Regions from separate parts of the Devosia chinhatensis genome, predicted to be linked through region 1. Evidence: predicted binding sites of a transcription regulator. Region 1 holds the regulator's gene; the other holds the start of a gene.

Region 1 (7,482 bases):
CGGACGATTTAGGATGATGATGATGAGTGCAGACACTGGCGGCGCGGGCAGCCGCAAACTGAGATCGCGCGCCTGGTTCGACAATCCCGACAACCCGGACATGACCGCGCTTTATCTTGAGCGCTACATGAATTACGGCGTGTCGCGCGAGGAATTGCAGTCGGACAAGCCGATCATCGGCATTGCCCAGACTGGGTCGGACCTCAGCCCCTGTAATCGCCACCACATGGTTCTGGCCGAGCGCCTGCGCGAAGGCATTCGCGAAGCCGGCGGCATTGCCATCGAGTTCCCGGTGCATCCGATCCAGGAAACGGGCAAGCGCCCGACGGCAGGTCTCGACCGCAACCTGGCCTATCTCGGCCTGGTCGAAGTTCTCTATGGCTACCCGCTTGACGGCGTCGTGCTGACCATCGGCTGCGACAAGACCACCCCGGCCATGCTGATGGGCGCGGCCACGGTCAACATCCCCGCCATCGCTCTGTCCGTGGGGCCGATGCTGAACGGCTGGCACAAGGGTGAGCGGACCGGTTCGGGCACCATCGTCTGGAAGGCGCGCCAGCTCCTGGCCGCTGGCGAGATCGATTATCCCAAGTTCATCGAGCTGGTGGCCTCTTCCGCGCCGTCGACCGGCTATTGCAACACGATGGGCACGGCTTCGACGATGAATTCTCTGGCCGAGGCGCTGGGCATGCAGCTGCCCGGTTCTGCGGCTATTCCGGCGCCCTATCGCGACCGTCAGGAGATGGCGTACCGCACCGGCAAGCGGGCGGTGGAGATGGTGCACGAGGACCTCAAGCCCTCCGACATCCTCACCAAGGAGAACTTCCTCAACGCCATCGTGGTCAACTCTGCCATCGGCGGCTCGACCAATGCCCCGATCCATATCAATGCCATTGCCCGCCATATCGGCGTCGACCTCAATATAGACGAATGGCAGAGCCACGGGCTCAAGGTGCCGCTGTTGGTGAACCTGCAGCCGGCGGGCGAATATCTGGGCGAGGACTATTACCATGCCGGCGGTGTTCCGGCGGTGGTGAACGAGCTGATGGGCCAGGGCCTGATCCACGAGAATGCGCCCACGGTCAACGGCAAGACCATCGGCGAGAATTGCCGGAACACGGTGATCGAGGACGACAAGGTCATCCGGCACTTCGACAATCCGCTCAAGGCGGAGGCCGGGTTCCTGGTGCTGCGGGGCAATCTGTTCGACAACGCCATCATGAAGACCAGCGTGATCTCGCCCGAGTTCCGGGAGCGCTACCTCTCGGACCCGGTTCATCCGGGTATGTTCGAGGGCAAGGCGGTGGTGTTCGACGGTCCGGAGGACTATCACCACCGCATCGACGATCCCTCGCTCGAGATCGACGAACATACACTGCTGTTCATGCGCGGCGCGGGCCCGATCGGGTATCCGGGCGCCGCAGAAGTCGTCAACATGCGGCCGCCCGATTACCTGATCAAAAAGGGCGTGCATTCGCTGGCCTGCATCGGTGACGGTCGGCAGTCGGGCACATCGGGTTCGCCTTCCATTCTCAATGCGTCGCCGGAAGCAGCGGCGGGTGGCAACCTCGCTATCCTCAAGACCGGCGACCGGGTGCGGATCGACCTCAACAAGGGCGAAGCCGATATCCTAATCTCGGATGAGGAAATTGCATCACGCCGTGCGGCTCTCGAGGCCGATGGCGGCTACAAATTCCCCAAGCACCAGACACCCTGGCAGGAGATTCAGCGCGGGCTGGTCGACCAGCTCGGCAGCGGCGCGGTTCTACGTCCGGCGGTCAAGTATCAGCGGATCGCCCAGAATGAAGGCATTCCGCGCGACAATCACTGATTGCTTCGCGCCATCACATATGGCCGGCCCCGAGATGATTGGGGCCGGCTTTTTTTTCGAAGCGAACCCGGCGAGGCGTGGCCTCGGGTAAAAGGTGCGCAAAAGGGGTGAGACGTCCGCCTCGCCGGGTCGACAGGCCAGTGTTCCGCTTCTCTCGCCCCGTGCCGACATGCCTGCCCGCACCGGATCGACTGGACTTCATCTCCGGCGCTGTTGCCGCAAGATGTCGCCGAGATGGCAAGACAGCCACCATCCTGGCAATCCGCAGCCCGGCTTATGGGTCTGCAGGGAGAAAAACGGGCTTCGATATGGGCGACCCCACATCACCTGCCATTGCCGCCCAACCACTCGTCATGACCGCGCTTCAGGAAGCAATGGCGCAAGGATAGGCTCAGCGAATGGTGCCGGGGATAAGTGGCTTGGTGACAATCGGGCGCAAACGCAAAAAGCCCGCCATGGGCGGGCCTTTCCGACAGCGCAGACATTTGCTCAGTATTTGCGAAGCAGGCCCACGAGACGACCCTGGACCTTCACCCGATCCGGCGGGAATATGCGGGTTTCATAGGCGGGGTTGGCCGCCTCGAGGGCCACCGTGTCGCCCTTGCGGCGCAGGCGCTTGAGGGTTGCTTCCTCATCATCGACAAGCGCCACGATGATCTCGCCGGTGGATGCATGTTCCTGCTTCTTGATGAGCACGGTATCGCCATCGAAAATGCCGGCTTCAATCATCGAATCACCACGCACCTCAAGGGCATAATGCTCGCCTGCGCCGAGCATTTCGGGCGGCACAGCGATGGTGTGGGAATGGCTCTGAATGGCCTCGATGGGCGTACCAGCGGCAATGCGCCCCATGACGGGAATGGAAACCGGACGGGCATAATCATCGGACAGACCGCCCGAGCGGGCCGGCGGGGACGCCACCTTGCCCAGATTGCCCTCGATGACGGAGGGCTCGAAGCGCGCCTTGCGACCGCCCAGGGACGGGTTCATCGAATCGGGGAGCTTGACGACTTCAAGCGCGCGGGCGCGATTGGGAAGACGGCGGATGAACCCGCGCTCTTCCAGCGCAGTGATCAAACGATGGATGCCGGACTTGGACGCCAGATCAAGCGCATCCTTCATTTCATCGAAGGAGGGCGGAATGCCGCTTTCTTTCATCCTTTCGTGGATGAACATCAGCAATTCATGTTGTTTGCGCGTCAGCATCGGCCCTCGACCCCAGAATCGGAACATAGACGGAACGACTATAAGTGTTCCATTTATGTTCTGCAATAACCCGTGCGGAATTCTAGAAGGCGTCGATGGGCAGGGCTTCAACGAGCGTGCCCGCGCGCTGGCCGGGATCGTTCTCGGGTTGCACGATCAGCATGTCCGCGCCCGCCAAGGACGAGGTGTGGCCGCTGTCGGTCTGGGCAATCGGCAGGAGGTGCGGTCCTTCCGGCAAGTGGACCAGGCTTGCGCGCATGAAATGGCGACGGGCGGCATTTGGCGGCGTATCGGCCGCCAGCGGAAGACGCCAATGCTCGGGCTCATCGAGACCCAGCCAGGCGCGCAGGGTCGGCTTGATGAAGACCAACGCCGTCACCATGGCCGACACCGGATTTCCGGGCAGGCCGAAGACGAGCGTCTTGCCGCGCGTTCCGAACATCAGCGGCTTTCCGGGTCGCATGTTAATGCGCCAGAAGTCGAGGGTGACGCCCATATCTTTCAAGGCATCCTGCACCAGATCGTGTTCGCCGACCGATGCGCCCCCGGTGGTTATCAGAATGTCGGGGGCGGCGGCAAAGGCGTGCTCCAGCCTGTCGCGAAGAGCGTTAGCTTGGTCCTCGACGATGCCGTGGTCGGTCATCGCTTCGGCATAGGGGGCGAGCATGGCGCCGAGGCCGAAGCTGTTGGACGCCACGATCTGATCCTGGCCAAGGGGCGTGCCGGGCAGAACCAGTTCGTCGCCGGTGGCCAGGAGGCCGATCCGCGGGCGGCGGGAGACGGCGAGCGTCGCGGCATTTGCGGCAGCGGCCACCGCGATGCGCATGGGCGTCAGGCGCGTGCCGATGTCGATGAGGCTCTGGCCATTGGTGAAATCATTGCCGCGCGGGCGGATGCTGTGGCCAAGGCGGGCAGGGGCAGTGAACCGGACAAAATCGCCCTCGCGCACGGCCTGTTCCTGCATGATGACGGTATCGGCGCCGGCGGGCACGGGCGCGCCAGTGAAGATGCGAACCGCTTCCCCTGGAGCAATGCTTCCGGCGAACGCGGCGCCGGCCTGAGACATCCCGACGATCCTCAGGCGTGCGCCTTCCGCGACATCGGCGGCGCGCATGGCATAGCCGTCCATGGCGCTGGCATCGAAGGGCGGCTGGTCATGGCGTGCGAGGAGCGGCTGGGCCAGGACGCGACCCTCCGCGGAAGACAGAGGGACCTCTTCGGCCACGATTTCGGGCACATGGGCGAGAATGGCCCTGAGGGCGTCTTCGACGGGCAGGAGGCTCATGACGTGCGCACGAAATCGCCGGACTTGCCGCCCGACTTTTCGACCAGGCAAAGATCGGACACGACCATGGCGCGATCGATGGCCTTGGCCATGTCGTAAAGGGTGAGCGCGGCGGTGGACGCGGCCAGCAAGGCTTCCATTTCCACACCTGTTTGGCCGGTGGTTTCGGCGCTGGCGAGGATCAGTAATGAGGCTTCGCCATCGGCTTTTATGTCCACGCTGACATGGGTCAGCGGGATGGGGTGGCACAGGGGAATGAGATCTGCGGTCTTCTTGGCAGCCATGATCCCGGCAATGCGGGCCGTGGCCAGCGCATCGCCCTTCTTGAGCCCGCCTTCGAGAATCGTGGCGATGGTCTCGGCCTGGCCGGACAGGCGTGCCTGCGCGACAGCCCGGCGACGCGTAACCGCCTTGTCACCGATATCGACGATGTGGGCCTCGCCCTTGTCATTGAGATGGGTGAGGCGCGGGGAAGTCATGGGCTGACCGTTTCGGGAGCGCCCTTGAGCAGGGTGCGCGTGGCGGCAATGACATCCTCCTGTCGCATCAGGCTTTCGCCGACAAGGAACGTGGCGACGCCGCAGCGGTCGTCGAGCATGCGCAGATGTTCGTGGTTGACGATGCCGCTTTCGCTGACCAGCGTGACGCCGTCGGGGATGCCGGCCGCCAGGGTGATAGTGGTTTCCAGCGTGGTCTCGAAGGTGCGCAGATTGCGGTTATTGATGCCGATGAACCTCGATTCGAGCGCCAAGGCACGGTCCAGTTCGATGCGGTCATGGACTTCCACCAGCGCATCCATGCCCCATTCATTGGCGGCGTCGATGAGGTAGCGGGCCACGTCGTCGCCAATGGCGGCGAGGATGATCAGGATGCAGTCCGCGCCCCAGGAGCGGGCCTCGGCGACTTGATAGGTTTCGAACAGGAAATCCTTGCGCAGCACCGGCAGGTTGGTGGCGGCGCGGGCCTCGATCAGGTAGCTCGGCGAGCCCTGGAAGCTGGGGCGATCGGTGAGCACGGAAAGGCAGGCCGCACCAGCCGTTTCGTAGTCGCGGGCGATCTGGGCCGGATTGAAATCGGCGCGGATCAGTCCTTTGGAGGGGCTGGCCTTCTTCACCTCGGCGATGAGCGCGTATTCGCCCCTGGTCCGCTTGTCCTTGAGGGCCTTGAGAAAGCCGCGCGGAGGCGGCTGGTCATGGGCCTCGGCAACCACTTCGGCCCAAGGTCGCATGGATTTGGCGGCGGCGATTTCCGCGCGCTTATAAGCTTCGATCTGCTTGAGAAAGTCGGTCATTCCGCTCGTCCGTTCGATACCGCCACGAGGCGGGCGAGAGTTGATTTGGCCTTGCCGCTGTCGATGGCCTCGGCGGCCATTGTGATCCCTTGTGCAAGATCAGGCACCTTGTCGGCGACGAAAAGGGCTGCGGCGCTGTTCATCAGAACAATGTCCCGATAGGGGCCGGGCGCGCCATCGAGAAGCCGAGTGAGCGCGGCTGCGTTGTCGGCCGGATCGCCCCCGCGCAAGTCGTCTAGCGTGACCCGCTGGATGCCGAACTGCTCGGGCGTGATCTCGAACGTGGTGAGGCTGCCGCCCTCGATCTGGGCGACATGGGTCGGGCCGGTGGTGGTGATCTCGTCGAGGCCATCGCTGCCATGAACGACCCAGGCCTTGATGGCACGGTTGGCGAGAAGGGCAGCGGCGACCGGCTCGACCCATTCCTCGGCATAGACACCCAGGACATAGCGGCGGACGCCAGCCGGATTGGATTGGGGGCCCAAGAGATTGAAGAGGGTGCGCGTGCCCATGTCGACGCGAGTCGGGCCGACATGGCGCATGGCCGGGTGATGATTGGGCGCGAACATGAAGCCGATGCCGGCATCGCTGACGCAGCGGGCAATGGCGTCGGGGCTGAGATCGAGCTTTACCCCAAGGGCCTGCAGGGCTTCGGCGGAGCCGGACTTTGACGACAAAGCGCGATTACCATGCTTGGCAACCGGGATGCCGGCGGCGGAGACGACGATGGCGCTGGCGGTGGAAATGTTGAGCGTTCCGGCGCCGTCACCGCCCGTGCCGACGATGTCGATGGCATTTTCGGGGGCGGCAACGGGGATCATCTGTTCGCGCATGATGGACACCGCGGCGGCGATCTCCACCACGGTTTCCCCCTTGACGCGCATGCCCATGAGAAATGCGCCGATCTGGCTGGGCGTGGCTTCCCCGGCCATGATCAGCCGCATGACGCCGCGCATTTCCTCACCGGTCAGATCCCGGCGAGACGCGATCTTGTTCAGAGCCGACTTGATGTCCATTACGCCGCCTTCCTGCTGTTGAAGTCGCGGGCGATGTTGAGAAAGTTCTGCAGCAGGGCATGGCCGTTTTCGGAGGCGATGCTCTCGGGGTGAAACTGCACGCCATGAACGGGCAGGGACTTGTGCTGCATGCCCATGATGAGGCCATCGTCGGTGGTGGCGGTGACTTCGAGGACATCGGGCAGCGTCTCGGCCTTGACGATAAGCGAATGATAGCGCGTGGCTTCGAAGCCGGCATTGAGGCCGCGGAAAATGCCTTTGCCGTTGTGGGTGATCCTGCTGGTCTTGCCGTGAAAGAGGCTGGGTGCGCGGATGACGTCGCCGCCCAAAGCCTGACCCATTGCCTGATGGCCGAGGCAGACGCCCAGCATCGGGATTTCACTCTTGAAGCGGTCAATGACAGCAAGGCAGATGCCAGCTTCATTCGGGGTGCAGGGGCCGGGGGACAAAACGATCGCCTCGGGCGCCATGACGGCGATGTCCTCAAGGGTAATCTTGTCGTTACGGCGCACAGTGATGTCGGCGCCAAGTTCGCCCAGGAAATGGACGAGGTTGTACGTGAAACTGTCGTAATTATCGATGACGAGGGTCTTGGTCATTTGGGCGCTGCTTCCTAACCATGGGGTCGTTCCCGCGCTTGCAGGAACCTCTTTATCAGAGCTGACCCCGCCATCGAAAAACGGAGGGCCCCGCATATGCGGGGATGACATGGTGTGTGCCGACGATCGTGCTCACTGTCCCACCTTCGCTTCGCCGGCATAGCGTAGCGCCTCTTCGGCGGCGCTGAACAGGGCCCGCGCCTTATTCTCGCATTCAAGCTGTTCCAGCTCGGGCTGGCTGTCCGCGACGATGC
Region 2 (7,482 bases), 200 kb from region 1:
GGTGCTCGTGATTGCCTTTGCCGAGTCCATGTTCTTCGTCTTCAACTGGCTGGCCTTCTGGCGCGACGGGATGGAGCCGAACAAGGCGGTCGACGCCACCGTCAAGCTGGTCGGCCCGGCTGCCGCGCTGACCATGCTCACCACCTTTGTCAGCTTCGCCTCGCTCGCCCTCACTCCCGGCCAGGGCATCCGCGAGTTTTCGGCCGCCGGCGCCCTGGGCACCTCCCTGCTGTTCGTGTGCCTCATGACGTTTCTGCCGCTGCTGCTCAAGCTGGCCATCCGCCTTGGCTTCAGGCCGCCGCCCAAGAACAGCCGCGTTCTCACCGCCCCCCTGCCCTTCGCTTGGATGCTGGCCAGCCGCTATGGTCGCCCGGTCTCTGTAATCGCGATCATCGTCACCCTGCTGCTGATCGTGCCCTATGTGCTCATCAAGCCGCACTTTTCCTTCGAGGATTTCCTCGCCAAGGATTCCTTGGCGCTGTCGACGGCGGTGGATATCGACGAGGGCGTCGGCGGCGTCGCTCCGCTTTACATTCGAGTGCCGCTCCTCGGCGATGATCCCAATATCGGTGCGGTGGACTTCGAGAAGGTGCGCACCGTCCATCAGATTCTCGAGGGCCATCTCGGGGTCAACAAGGTGATCTCGGCCGCCAGCCTCACCAGCTATACCGACAGCGGCTTCTCCCGGCAGGAAGTCTTTGATTCCGTCGGCCCTTTCATGCGTCAGCGCTTTGTTACCGAAGATGGCGCGCAGGCGCTGGTCACTGGCTTTATGCCCACAATCATCGAATCCGATGTGCTCAAGCAATTGGTCGATGATCTCAATGCCGAAATGGCGGCTGCCGGCATCACCGATGCCGAGATCGGCGGCTTTCGCATACTCACCACCTTCGCGACCGACGACATCGTGCGCGGCCTGCAGCTCGATCTGACGCTTTCGGTCATCATCAACCTCGCCCTGATCGGTTTTGCCTTCCAGTCCTTCCGGGTGGCCTTGGCCTCCGCCATTCCCAATCTCTTCCCGGTGCTGGGCACCGAGGCTTGGCTCTACTTTTCCGGCGAAGGCCTGCAATTGACCACGGTCATGGCCCTCACCATCGCGTTCGGCATTGCCGTCGACGACACCGTCCACTTCCTCTCGCACTATCTTCATGCCCGGCGCGACGAAGGCATGGGCCACCTCGATGCCGTCCGCCACACACTGCACCGCATCGGCGGCGCCATCGTGGCCACCACCATCATCCTGTGTGCCGGCGTCATCATCGTGGTCTTTTCCGAACTCCCGCAGGTCGCGCTGTTCGGCACGCTCTTCGTTTCCACCCTTGCCTTTGCGCTGATCGGCGATCTCTTCATCCTGCCCGCTTTGCTGGCGGCAGGCGGCCGGTTTTTCCATCCTCTGGGGCGCATCGGCGTGCGCATGGCGGACGAGGACCCAACCCCTGACGATCCCCTGGCCGATACCCACACGACCGGCGAGAACCGTCAGCCTGCCCGCACGCCCCACTGACGCATTGCTCCTGCCCCACGAATGGCCGCGCATGTCGCCTGCAAATTTGGTATCGAAGATTCGCTCGACAGCCGGGGGGCTGGTTTTGCTACTGGAGGCCATGACGCCATGACCAAACTCGGACCGCTGACCCGCGCCATCGCTCTTGCGGGTCTTCTGTTTTCCACCGGCGCCGCTTTTGTCCCAGCCTTGGCCGCTCCCGCCGATATCGCCCTCATCCAGTCCTATATCGGGGAATGGCGCGGCCGCGGCGTGCTCATCGGTGCCACTCAGGAAAGCGTGGTCTGTCGCCTCACGGCGAGCCAGGGCAATCAGGACAAGGTCAATTACAACGCCCGCTGCACCCTGGCAGGCAACACGCTCTCGGTTGCAGGCACCATGGCCTATGTCGAGGCCAGCAAGCGCTTCGAGGCGGTGATGAGCTCCAATGTCACCTTCAGCGGCGTCGCCGTGGGGCAGAAGCGCGGCCAGAGCCTGATCTTCAACCTGCGCGAGCGCGACAAGGATGAGCAGGGCAAGGACCTCAACATCTCCGCCCAGATCGTGCTCAGCGGCGACAATATTAATGTCGTGTTCGAAGTCGTCTATGTGGAATCGGGCGATAGCCTGCGCGCCGAAGTGCCGCTTACCCGCTGAACGGGACGCCACATTTTCGTTACCGAAAGCCTTCCGGAAACAATGTCTTAAGGCAGTGGGACTACATATCTCGCATCGACGAGAGACTGAAATTGTTCCAGCAATCGCCCGCCACTGCTCATTCTGACACGGCTTTGGCACCCGAAGGGTTTCTGAGGCGCGTGCGTCATCTTGCGGCAACGACCGGTGCCGGCCTCATGGGCACAGACCAGCGCTGGAAGGCCCATGTCGGCACGCAGGCGCCGCATAATCTCGATCCTGATCTTTTCGGCCCCTTCGGCCAGGTTCTGCCCAAGGGTGACGGCTCCAGCCTGCGCTTTCTGCTCGTTGTGCCCATTCCCACCATCGACGAAACCCGTCCGATCTGGCTGGTCCTCTGGGACGACAAGAGCCGCACGGAACTGGCTGCCAATATCCTTCTGGCGCGCATGACCGAGCTCACGGCCCATGCCGCCATGGCCCGCCGCCGCTCCGCGGAGCGGCATCGCCAATATCTGATCGAGCGCGCCTCCGCCACTGCCCGCATCGGCATCTGGTCCTGCACCCTGCCCGAGGAGCACCTCACCTGGACCGACGGGGTCTACGACCTTTTCGAATTGCCGCGCGGTTCGCGCATCGACCGCACCACCACGCTGGCCATGTACACGCCCGAATCCGCCCGCCAGATGCAGGCCCTGCGCTCGGAAGCCATCGCCACCCTGGGTGATTTCAATTTCGACGCCGAGATCGTCACCGCCAGGGGCAACCGCCGCTGGATGCGCATCACCGCCACCGTCGACGGGATCGATGGCAGGCCGCGCCGCATTTTCGGCATGAAGCAGAACATCACCGAGGAAAAGCAGCTCGCCGAGCGCACACGCCAGCTGGCCGAAACCGACTCGCTGACCGGGCTGGCCAATCGCGGTCGCTTCCAGGCCCGCCTCGACGATTTGCACGGCCATCGCCACGGCGTGCCCACCGGTGCGCTGATCCTGATCGACCTCGACAATTTCAAGGGTATCAATGACGGGCTCGGCCATGCTCACGGCGACGCCTGCCTGATCGGCACCGGCCAGCGCCTGCGCCAATGCGCGCCCGCTTCGGCCCTCGTGTCACGGATCGGCGGTGATGAATTCGCCATTCTCATCGATGGCCGCGAGGCCGTGGACCTCGACGTCCTTTCCTCCGCTATCGTGCGCGCCTTCGATCAGCCCTTCCTGCTGGGCAAGACCGCCTACCATGTCGGCGCATCGGTGGGCGTGGCCCGCCGCATCGATCAGGACGCCGATACGCTTTATCGCAACGCAGATACTGCGCTTTACGCCGCCAAGTCGGCAGGGCGCGGCACCTGGCGGCAATTCCGCGCCGCCTGAATCAAAAAGGGCGGCTTGCGCCGCCCTCCTATCGCGTCCCTCAGAACGGAATGTCGTCGTCCATCCCGCCGGGCTCGAAGGCCGGCGCATTGGCCGAGGGACGCCGCGCGCCCCCGCCACCACCGCCGCCACCATTGTCCCGCACGCCGCGGAAGCCGCCGTCGCCGCCACCATAGCCGCTATTGTCGCCCGAATTGTCGCCGCGACCATCCAGCAGCGTCAGGTTCGAGTTGAAGCCCTGAAGCACCACTTCGGTCGAATACTTGTCCTGGCCGGACTGGTCCTGCCACTTGCGGGTCTGCAACTGCCCCTCGATATAGACCTTGGAGCCCTTGCGCAGATAGCTCTCGGCCACGCGGGTCAGCCCTTCCGAGAAGATCACCACGCGGTGCCATTCGGTCTTTTCGCGGCGCTCGCCGGTATTGCGGTCCTTCCAGCTTTCGGACGTCGCAATGCTCAGGTTCACCACCTTGCCGCCATTGGGCAGGTTGCGCACCTCGGGGTCATTGCCCAGATTGCCCACCAGAATTACCTTGTTCACGCTGCCAGCCATGGCACCAATCCTTCCAATTCAGTCCCGGTCTGCCCGGTCGCGGGACGCTCTCTCTATCAGCCGTTCATGCGCCGCCCGGTGCGCGGCCGCGGCCTGATCGCTGCACCATAGACCTTTCCGGCCGCCACACACGTGGCATTTACAGCTTGTTCCGCTTATGTTCTCTTTCTCCACAGAAGAGTCAAGGCCCTGCTGACATGATGTGTCAGCACCATGCTGCCACGCCGATCAAGCCGCTTGAAAGGCGCGCTGCGTTCCCATTATGTTCGCAGTGTTGTGATTGAAGGCAGCCATGCGGTCGCCGCGCTTGCGCTGCGGGTCTGGCAATCCTATTTCTTGATCTTCGCCGCAACCACCAGTCACGTCGGGCGCTGTATGCTCAGCGCCATTCCGCAGCATGGACGAAAAGATGAAGCCTTCCGCCAGCCTCAACCGCGAAATCATCGTGCGCGGTGCCCGCGAGCACAATCTCAAGGGCATCGACGTCAAGCTGCCGCGCGACAGCCTGATCGTGATGACGGGGCTTTCCGGCTCGGGCAAGTCCTCGCTGGCCTTCGACACCATCTATGCCGAGGGGCAGCGCCGCTATGTGGAATCGCTTTCCGCCTATGCGCGCCAGTTCCTCGAAATGATGCAGAAGCCCGATGTCGAGCACATCGAGGGCCTTTCGCCCGCCATTTCCATCGAACAGAAGACGACGAGCCGCAACCCGCGCTCGACGGTCGGCACCGTCACCGAAATCTACGATTACCTGCGCCTGCTCTATGCGCGCGTCGGCATTCCCTATTCGCCCGCCACCGGCCTGCCCATCGAAAGCCAGACTGTCAGCCAGATGGTCGACCGCACCCTGGAACTGCCCGAGGGAACGCGCCTCTACCTGCTGGCCCCCATCGCGCGCGGCCGCAAGGGCGAGTTCAAGAAGGAACTGGCCGATCTGATGCGCAAGGGCTTCCAGCGGGTCAAGATCGACGGCGAATATCACGAGATCGAAGACGCGCCCGCGCTCGACAAGAAATTCAAGCACGACATCGAGGTGGTGGTGGATCGCCTTGTCGTGTCCCCCGATATTTCCGGCCGCCTGGCCGAAAGTTTCGAGACCGCGCTGAAGCTGGCCGAAGGCATTGCCCTGGTGGAGCTGGCGGACGAGAAGAATGATGACGGCACCCCGCGCCAGATCACCTTCTCGGAAAAGTTCGCCTGCCCGGTTTCCGGCTTCACCATTGCCGAGATCGAACCGCGCCTGTTCTCGTTCAACAACCCCTTCGGCGCCTGCCCGGTCTGCGATGGCCTGGGCACCGAGCAGAAGATCGACCCTGATCAGATCGTTCCCGACCCCACCCTGTCGCTGCGCGACGGCGCCATCCTGCCCTGGTCCAAGACCAGCGCGCCCTATTACCAGCAGACCCTCCAGGCCGTGGTGAAACACTACGGCGCCTCGACCGGTACCGCCTGGAACGAACTGCCGCTCGATGTGCAGCATGCCGTGCTCTACGGCACCGACAAGACCAAGATCGATTTCGTCTATGACGATGGCTTGCGCCAGTACAAGACCTCCAAGGTCTTCGAAGGCGTCATCGGCAACCTTGAGCGCCGCTACAAGGAAACCGAAAGCGCCGGCATGCGCGAGGAAATCGAGAAATACATGTCTGCCAAGCCCTGCGTGGCCTGCGGCGGTTACCGTCTCAAGCCGGAATCCCTGGCGGTCAAGATCGACGGCCTGCATATCGGCAAGGTCACCGAAATGTCGATCCGCAATGCCAGCAAATGGTTCGTGGATCTGTCGGACAAGCTCTCCTCTACCCAGAGCCAGATCGGCGAGCGCATCCTCAAGGAAATCCGCGAGCGCCTGAAATTCCTCAACGATGTGGGCCTCGAATACCTCTCCATGTCGCGCAATTCCGGTACGCTCTCGGGCGGGGAAAGCCAGCGCATCCGTCTCGCCAGCCAGATCGGCTCCGGCCTCACCGGCGTGCTCTATGTGCTCGACGAGCCTTCCATCGGCCTGCACCAGCGCGACAATGCCCGCCTCCTCGAAACGCTCCAGCGCCTGCGCGATCTGGGCAATACCGTCATCGTCGTCGAACACGACGAAGACGCGATCCTCACCGCCGATTACGTCCTCGACATCGGCCCGGGTGCCGGCGTCAATGGTGGCAATATCGTAGCCGAGGGCACGCCGCAGGATATCCTCAACCACCCCGACAGCCTCACCGGCAAATATCTCTCCGGCCGCATGGGCATTTCCGTGCCCGCTGAGCGCCGCGAGGGCAAGAAGGGCAAGGCGCTCTCGATCAAGGGCGCTACCGGCAACAATCTCAAGAACGTTTCCGTCGACGTGCCGCTCGGCCTTTTTGTCGCCATCACCGGTGTGTCCGGCGGCGGCAAGTCGACGCTGATGATCGACACCATGTACCAGGCCATCGCCCGCAGGCTGAACGGCGCCCGCGTGGTGCCTGCCCCGCATGAAAGCCTCACCGGTCTCGAATTCCTCGACAAGGTCATCGATATCGATCAGTCCCCCATTGGCCGCACACCGCGATCTAACCCGGCCACCTATACCGGTGCTTTCACGCCGCTGCGCGAATGGTTTGCCGGGCTGCCGGAAGCGAAAACGCGCGGTTACGGCCCAGGCCGCTTCTCCTTCAACGTGAAGGGTGGCCGCTGCGAGAAATGCGAGGGCGACGGTGTCCTCAAGATCGAGATGCACTTCCTGCCCGACGTCTACGTCACCTGCGACGTCTGCAAGGGCAAGCGTTACAATCGCGAAACTTTGGAAGTCCAGTTCAAGGGCAAGTCGATTTCCGACGTGCTGGACATGACCATCGACGAAGGCGTGGAGTTCTTCTCGGCCGTCCCCACCATTCGGGACAAGTTCGCCACCCTCCAGCGCGTCGGACTCGGCTACGTCAAGGTCGGCCAGCCCGCGACGACCCTTTCGGGCGGCGAAGCCCAGCGCGTCAAGCTCTCCAAGGAGCTCTCCAAGCGCGCCACCGGCCGCACGCTCTACATGCTCGACGAACCCACGACGGGTCTGCATTTCCACGACGTCGCCAAGCTGCTCGAGGTGCTGCACGAACTGGTCGAGGGCGGCAATACGGTCATCGTCATCGAGCATAATCTGGAAGTCATCAAGACCGCCGACTGGATCATCGACCTTGGCCCCGAAGGCGGCGATGGCGGAGGCGAGATCGTCGCCATGGGCACACCCGAGGAGGTCGCGGCCAATCCGCGCTCTCACACCGGCACCTTCCTCAAGGAAGTCATGGACCGCCGCCCGCATTTCGCCACGCGGGCTGCGGAATAAGCCCTCGGTCTGCTCGCGTCCGGCCTTCGGTACGCCGGGCCATCCACCACGTCATTGCCCGGCTTGACCGGGCAATCCACGCCATGCCCCGACATCCTCTGCACCACCCGGTCTAACTGGGTGGTGACGA

The links. The regulator LexA, encoded in region 1, represses DNA repair genes until DNA is damaged. The targets are predictions, from matches to a motif close to TGTTCNNNNTGTGTTCNG.
Region 2: a site for LexA is predicted at 4,196-4,213, ahead of uvrA (excinuclease ABC subunit UvrA). Genes of this name have one in related genera too.

Annotation. Positions count from the first base shown of each region.
Region 1 covers NZ_JZEY01000054.1:1,373,474-1,380,955, reverse strand. The annotation lists gene VE26_RS06630 (IlvD/Edd family dehydratase) at 23-1,831, shown strand; gene lexA (transcriptional repressor LexA) at 2,321-3,037, opposite strand; gene VE26_RS06620 (molybdopterin molybdotransferase MoeA) at 3,120-4,322, opposite strand; gene moaC (cyclic pyranopterin monophosphate synthase MoaC) at 4,319-4,801, opposite strand; gene trpC (indole-3-glycerol phosphate synthase TrpC) at 4,798-5,613, opposite strand; gene trpD (anthranilate phosphoribosyltransferase) at 5,610-6,629, opposite strand; gene VE26_RS06600 (anthranilate synthase component II) at 6,629-7,228, opposite strand; gene trpE (anthranilate synthase component I) at 7,361-7,482, opposite strand, start outside.
Region 2 covers NZ_JZEY01000054.1:1,578,097-1,585,578, forward strand. The annotation lists gene VE26_RS07575 (efflux RND transporter permease subunit) at 1-1,507, shown strand, start outside; gene VE26_RS07580 (hypothetical protein) at 1,616-2,143, shown strand; gene VE26_RS07585 (sensor domain-containing diguanylate cyclase) at 2,305-3,495, shown strand; gene ssb (single-stranded DNA-binding protein) at 3,536-4,048, opposite strand; gene uvrA (excinuclease ABC subunit UvrA) at 4,458-7,352, shown strand.